3 regions of the Thermodesulfitimonas sp. genome follow, and region 2 is predicted to be linked to each of the others. Evidence: riboswitches for the same ligand, from Rfam matches in the RefSeq annotation. Region 2 holds a riboswitch; each other region holds the start of a gene.

What was found. A riboswitch is a leader RNA that binds a small molecule or an ion and turns the genes downstream of it on or off. The one in region 2 is predicted to bind cobalamin.
Region 1: another riboswitch for cobalamin. It lies ahead of ACUVTA_RS04020 (energy-coupling factor ABC transporter permease); the one in region 2 lies ahead of cobT (nicotinate-nucleotide--dimethylbenzimidazole phosphoribosyltransferase).
Region 3: another riboswitch for cobalamin. It lies ahead of ACUVTA_RS07085 (S-layer homology domain-containing protein); the one in region 2 lies ahead of cobT (nicotinate-nucleotide--dimethylbenzimidazole phosphoribosyltransferase).

The regions. Positions count from the first base shown of each region.
Region 1 is NZ_JBRAIN010000030.1:8,432-10,686, forward strand. It holds gene cbiB (adenosylcobinamide-phosphate synthase CbiB) at 1-24, shown strand, start outside; gene cobS (adenosylcobinamide-GDP ribazoletransferase) at 21-767, shown strand; cobalamin riboswitch at 839-1,045, shown strand; gene ACUVTA_RS04020 (energy-coupling factor ABC transporter permease) at 1,186-1,941, shown strand; gene ACUVTA_RS04025 (energy-coupling factor ABC transporter substrate-binding protein) at 1,925-2,206, shown strand; gene cbiQ (cobalt ECF transporter T component CbiQ) at 2,203-2,255, shown strand, end outside.
Region 2 is NZ_JBRAIN010000034.1:1,463-3,717, reverse strand. It holds gene ACUVTA_RS04375 (ferredoxin domain-containing protein) at 69-566, shown strand; cobalamin riboswitch at 649-863, shown strand; gene cobT (nicotinate-nucleotide--dimethylbenzimidazole phosphoribosyltransferase) at 1,005-2,084, shown strand; gene fbp (fructose-1,6-bisphosphate aldolase/phosphatase) at 2,181-2,255, opposite strand, start outside.
Region 3 is NZ_JBRAIN010000073.1:550-2,804, reverse strand. It holds gene ACUVTA_RS07085 (S-layer homology domain-containing protein) at 1-914, opposite strand, end outside; cobalamin riboswitch at 1,037-1,282, opposite strand; gene ACUVTA_RS07080 (glycosyltransferase) at 1,473-2,255, shown strand, end outside.

The sequences.
Region 1 (2,255 bases), on a different contig from region 2:
GCTTTTGAGGTTGGTAAGGGATGAAGTCGCTGGTTGAGCTCTTCTGGGCCTTCCTGCTGGCGGTGCAGAACCTGACCCGCATTCCGGTGGGTAATGTCCCTTTTGAACCCGCGGTTTTGGGCCGGGGAACAACATTCTTTCCGGTAGTCGGCTTCCTGCTCGGCGGTTTGTCTGTGGGCGTTTACTGCCTGGCGGGGCTTGTCTTCCCGCCGCTGGTGGTAGCGGCTCTTTTAGTCGCGCTGGGGCTGCTTTTGACCGGTGGGATGCACGTCGACGGTTTTATCGACGCGGTTGACGGTCTGGGTGGGCGGGATGCCGCCCGGCGGCTGGCGATCATGCGGGATAGTCGGGTCGGCGCTTTTGGCGTGATGGGCGGGATTACGCTACTGTTGCTCCGCTTTTCCCTGTTTGCGTCTATAGGCGGTGCCTGGCACCCCCTTTTACTGGCGCCGGTAGTGAGCCGGTGGGGGATGGTCTGGGCGATCTTTCTTTTCCCCTACGCGCGGCCGCAGGGCCAGGGGCGGATCTACAAGGATTATACTACGTGGTGGGAAACGGTAACCGCGACGGTTTTAGCTCTCGGAATCGCCTTCCTTGTTGGGGAGTGGGCCGGCTTATACCTTGCGCTGGCCGCTTTGGTGCTGGTGCTCCTTATGGGGGCCTTTTTCACGCGGCATCTGGGCGGGCTGACGGGCGACACTTACGGAGCGGTTAACGAGGTGCTAGAAGTGTTCGTTTTAGCGGTAGGGCTGGCCGTTCGCTGCTGAAATCTGACAAATTCTCTGCCTGATTCTTGAACTTGACCAGCCTGAGGCTTTATAATAAGTGCCAAACTGAATAGGTCTTGAATCGCCGGGGTGCCCCGCACTCAATTTGTCTTAGGGTGCGGGGAGAATAGGGAAGCAGGTGTAAATCCTGCGCGGCCCCGCCACTGTAACCGGGAGCCTTCCCCGGGATTGGCCACTGCCCAGCCGCTGCTGGGTGGGAAGGCTGGGGGACGGCGAGGAACGGAAGCCAGGAGACCTACCCTGAGCGGTGTTCCGGCGTCCTTCGCGGGAAGGGGGTCGAGAAATGGTGTTTTTGTGCCGTTTTGACCCCGGTTAGGCGTGAAGCGACCGGGGTTTTTAGTTTTTTCAGCTGTGCGGCTCGGAATGATTACCAAAAGATGAGTAAGGAGTGAAAATAATGGGGCGTTCTGCTTTGCGGGCTGCTTTTCTGGCTGGTTTGCTCCTGCTCGCGGTGGCACCACCGGCATACGCGATGCACATCATGGAGGGTTTCCTGCCGCTGAAGTGGTGTCTCTTCTGGTACGCGCTGGCGTTCCCCTTCTTCCTTTGGGGCTTGGTGGCGATCCGGCAGCGGGTAGCGGGTGAGCCGCGGCTGAAGATGCTGCTCGGGCTGGCGGGTGCCTTCACCTTTGTTCTCTCGGCGCTTAAACTGCCTTCGGTGACGGGGAGCTGTTCCCACCCGACCGGGGTGGGCCTGGGAGCGGTGCTCTTCGGGCCAGCCCCGATGACGGTTTTAGGGGTAATCGTTTTGCTCTTTCAGGCGCTCTTGCTTGCGCACGGGGGCCTGAGCACCCTGGGTGCCAACACCTTCTCGATGGCGGTGGTGGGGCCTTTCGTGGCTTACGGTGTCTACCGGCTGCTTGCTCCCTTGCGGCTTTCCTGGGCGGTTTTCGCTGCCGCCGCACTGGGCGATCTCCTGACTTACGTGACCACTGCCTTCCAGCTTGCCGTGGCCTTTCCGCAGCATGGTTCGGTAGTGGCGCCCTTCGTGAAGTTTCTCGGGATCTTCGCAGTCACTCAGGTGCCGCTGGCGGTGAGTGAAGGGCTCCTCACGCTCGTGGTCTTTAACCTGCTGGCGCGGTACGGCCAGAGTGAGCTCGAGATGCTCGGCATCTTGCCGGAAGGAGGGAAGGCAAGTGTCGCTGGGAACTAAGAATCTCCTTTTGCTGCTCCTCGTTGTGGCGCTAACGGTTTTCCCGCTTTATGCGCAGCGGGGGGCGGAGTTTGGCGGCGCGGATGACCAGGCCGAGAAGGTGGTAAGCACCATCAAACCGGACTACAAGCCCTGGTGCGCGCCACTCTGGGAGCCGCCGAGCAGCGAGATCGAGAGCCTGGCCTTCGCGGTGCAGGCGGCGGCGGGTAGTGGCTTCGTCTTCTACTACCTAGGTTACCTTAAGGGGCGTAAGAGCAAGGAATGATCCTCGCCTTTGACTTCTGGGCCCACCATAACCGGTTGCACAGGGTAGA
Region 2 (2,255 bases):
TTTGGAAAAAATGGAGAGGAAGGAGGAAGAAGCCTGTGGAAGAGATTGTGGCGCAGGTGGCTGGCTTCATGGCGCTGGCGGCAAAAACGGCGCCGAAGTCGCTCGGGCAGGATTACCTGGTCACCCGTACCCTCACCGGTGAAGCGGTGGGGCGCCTGGCCGACGCGATGGTGGCCTACGGGCGCGAAACCGGGAAGAAGGATTTCGACCGGGACGGGGAGAATATCCGCCGCGCGGCCGCCGTTTTTCTCATCGGGCTGAAGGAGGCAAAACCCTTGGGGCTTAACTGCGGCGCCTGCGGCTTCGCGCGCTGCGAAGACGCCGCGCCGCGCGAGGGCCCGGAGTTCCGGGGGCCGCAGTGCTTCTGGCGGGCGATGGACATGGGCATCGCGCTTGGTTCGGCCGTGAAAACCGCTTCGCTTTTCAACGTCGATAACCGGGTGATGCGCCGCGTCGGCGTGGTGGCGCGGCGCCTCGGGCTCATCGACGCCGATGTTGTGCTCGGCGTCCCGCTCGCGGCCACCGGGAAGAACATCTTTTTTGACCGGGCGCTGAAGAAAGAGTAAGGGCGTCCGCGGCGTGTCGGGCCGGAACGAGCGGGATGGGCCCGGGCGACGAAAAAACGGTCAGCGAAAACCATTCACCTTAAATAAAGTTTCCGCAGCAGGTGCCCCGCATCCAGCACTTAGATTTGCGGAGTGCTGGGTGGGGGAGAATAGGGAAGTCCGGTGCAAGTCCGGCGCGGTCCCGCCACTGTAACGGGGAGCCAGACCGCAAGAGAGGCCACTGGTTGAAAGCCGGGAAGGCAGCGGTCCGGGGTGATGATCCGGAGCCAGGAGACCTGCCTGCTGTGCGCTCAGCTCCGGCGCGGCACCGGGGTCCGGCCTTGGATAATGGTAAAGTCCACGGCAGCGTGGGCTTTTATTTTTGGTTCTCCCCGGCTGCAGGCGCGGCTTAAAAGGGCGTGCCGCGGTCGTTGACGCTAAATTTTGCGCTAATTTTAAATGGAGGTGGTTTACGTGCTCCTTTCCCAGACTATTGCGGCCGTCGGCGAACTCAACCGGGAAGCGATGGCGCAGGCGCAGGCGCGGGTGGACAGCCTGCTTAAACCCCCGGGGAGCCTGGGGCGCTTAGAGGAGCTGGCGGTGCAGCTCGCCGGGATTACCGGGCGCCCCGTCCCGGAGATCGGAGCGAAGAGCGTGATTGTGATGGCGGGCGACCACGGCGTTGTCGCGGAGGGGGTGAGTGGGGCACCGCAGGAGATCACCTACCAGATCCTGCCGCGCTTCCTTGACGGCACTGGCGGCATCGGCGTTCTGGGGCGCCACGTAGGCGCAAAGGTGGTGGTTGTGGATATCGGCGTGGCGCGGGAGGTCACGTGGCCGGGGGTTTTGGTGCGGAAGGTCCGGCCCGGCACGGGAAACATCGCGCGCGGGCCGGCGATGACGCGGGAAGAGGCGGTGCGCGCGGTGGAAACCGGTATCGAAATCGCGCAGGAAGAGATTGCGCAGGGCGCCGACCTCCTGGCGACGGGCGATATGGGCATCGGCAACACCACGCCCTCAAGCGCTATTCTCTGCGCGCTGGCTGGGATTCCGGTGGCGGAGGCGGTAGGCAGGGGCACGATGGTGAACGACGCGGTGCTGGCCCGGAAGCGGGCGGTGGTAGCGGAAGCCCTGCGGGTGAACCGCCCGGACCCGGCAGACCCGCTGGACGTGTTAGCAAAGGTCGGGGGGCTGGAAATCGCGGGGTTGGCGGGAGTGATCCTCGGCGCTGCGGCCCGGCGGATTCCCGTGCTGTTAGACGGTTTTATCACCGGTGCGGCCGCGCTGATCGCGGCCAGTCTCTGCCCGCGGGCGAAAGACTTTATGATCGCCTCCCACCTTTCGGAAGAGCAGGCGCACCGCCATATGCTCGCGGCGCTCGGCATCAAGCCCCTGCTGGATCTCAACCTGCGGCTTGGCGAAGGCACAGGGGCGGCGCTGGCGATGCCGCTGGTCGAGGCGGCGGCGAAGATCCTGAAAGAGATGGCGACCTTCGGCGAGGCCGGGGTGAGTGACATGGAGCGGGATAAGCTGCTGTAACGCTGCCCGCCTTGCCGAAAGCAAAGGCAGCGGCCCTCATTGCGGGGGACCGCTGCCTTTCTCTTGGGATTTTCGGCGTTCTTTAAGGGAAGAATTTTAAGACTGCGGGTTAGCTTCTGCCTTCTGCTTTTCCTGTTCAGCCTTGGCCTTTTGGGCTTTAAGCATCCGGAG
Region 3 (2,255 bases), on a different contig from region 2:
GAGGTGCCCAGGCTGCCGTCAGGATTCAGCGCCTTTTCCGTTAGGTAATCAACCGGGCTCTTCCCGGCGCTGCTCCGCCACGTCGCGGGGTCCTCGCCCAGCGCTTTGGCCGTGAGGATCGCCTCGCAGGTATCGATCACCGGGTCATCCATCCCGGCGACGAAGCCCCCGTCGGGCTTTTGCTGCCGCCGCAGCCATTCCCGGCCGCAGTAGATCGCCGCCTGTACCGTGGCGTCCTTCTTGCCGGGGTCCAAATAGTGCAGCGTCCGCACCGCTTCCGCCGTCGCCATAAAGTCGGCGTAGAACCCGGCGCCGTCCGCCGAACCCCAGCTTCCGTAGGGCGGTGTGCCCGGTTCAAGGTACTGACTTTCCAAGATGTAGCGTTTTGCCGCTCCGGTGTTCAGCTGGGCGATCAGCCCGGTCCGCGCCAAGATCTCGAAAGCGGGCATATTGCTATAAATGCTTAGCGGGCCGCTCTCCCCAAAACCCTGGCCAGTCTGCCTTTCTTTGAGCGCTTGCAGGAGCCGGGCTACCAAGTCTTCCCGACCCAGCGCTTGGGCGGCTGCCAGGTCCTGGGCGAGGGTCTTCGCCCGCGTCGCCTGCACCTGCGCCAGGTCCTGCTCAATACCGTTCAGCACCGCCGCCGTGAGCGTAACGCCTCCGTGCTGCCAGCCGCTCACGTCCACCCCAGCTTGCTTCAGGACGTAAAAGGCGTACGCGCCCACGCCGGCGTCGGTGTTGACAAAGCCGTTTTGCCGGTACTCCTTGGTGAGGAAGCGCACCGCCTGCGCGGTGGGGAGCAGAGGCGAGTTTTCGGCCGCGGCCGCCCCGCCGGCTAGCCCGGCCAGGCTGCCGAGAAGACAGATAACCACCAGGAAAGCGGTGCAACACCGCTTGCGCGGGTTATTTCTCATGACCTCTCCCACCTTTACTTTTGTTTCCAGGTAAGGGAACCGCATCACCCGAAGGGGGCTTTGAGGCCACGGCAGGATGCTACCGGAAACAAAGAAACCACCTCCCTATCCGCGTAGGTTGGGTTGGTCTGGCGGAACGGGCAGGTCTCCTGGCTCGGGTTCACCGCCGCCGCACGCCTTCCCACCCAGCACTCAACCCAACCTATGTCCATCTTGTTGCCTCTGACGTGGAATTCTTTCGTTGAGTGCTGGGCAGTGGCCTTTTGTGCGGCGCCTCCCCCTCACAGTGGCGGGACCGCGCCGGATTTGCACCGGCTTCCCTTTTAGCCTTTACCGCAGAGTAAAGGACCCGTTCCGACGGTTGCTTTTTTGGCCATAATCTTACCATACCTTGGGGGGACTGTCTATCGCCCAAATCTATAAGCGCTGGCCGGGTTAGAATAGAGAATTTTCCTGTAGAAAAGAGAAAGACTTTCGATTATATTAATGTAGGCGGGGAATTCCGGCCGGTTATTTCCCCGGAAAATTTGCTTTATTAAGAGGTGTTCGAACTGAATTATGGCGCTTCCTAGGGAACTCCCGGTGGCAGAGAAAGTAAGCGATATTCTTTCGGCAACGGAGACTCTAGAGGCCTATGCAGCCTTTGCCGGAGAGGAATTGATCGCGGATCTCCTGCGGCTCGGAGAAGAACTGCGCGGGGTGCGCTTCCAGCAGGTCAACTCCACGCGGCTCGGCGGTGGTGTGGCGGAGATGCTCCGTTCCCTCATCCCGCTGGAGCGAGCGCTTGGTCTTGACGTAAGCTGGGAAGTTCTCACCGGTGAGCCGGCGTTTTTCAATTTTACCAAGCAACTGCACAATTTCTTGCAGGGCCGCCCGGGAACGATCGATATTTTAGGCGTTAAGGCGTACTGGGAGACTAACCGGGCCAATTACCGGTTGGTTGACGAGCACGCGGACGTAGTCCTGATTCATGATCCCCAGCCGGCGGGCTTGATAACCTTCGTCCCTCCGGAGGTGCGGCGGCGGCAGAAATGGTTCTGGCGGTGCCACATCCAGATTGACAAAGAGCGTTGCGTGATGGTTGATTTTCTAAAACCCTTGGTAGAGCTTTACGACGCAGCGATATTTTCGGTGATGTCTTACATCCCCAACTGGCAGGTGCGTTCCTTCATCATCCTGCCGTACATCAATCCCCTCTCCGAGAAAAACCGGGAACTGAGTGAAACAGAGATCCGGCAAGTTTTGGATAAGTACGGTATCGCCGATCCGGCGCGAAAGCCACTCATTTTACTCGTCTCGCGTTTTGATCTTTTCAAAGGGCACCGGTACGCTTTGGAGGCT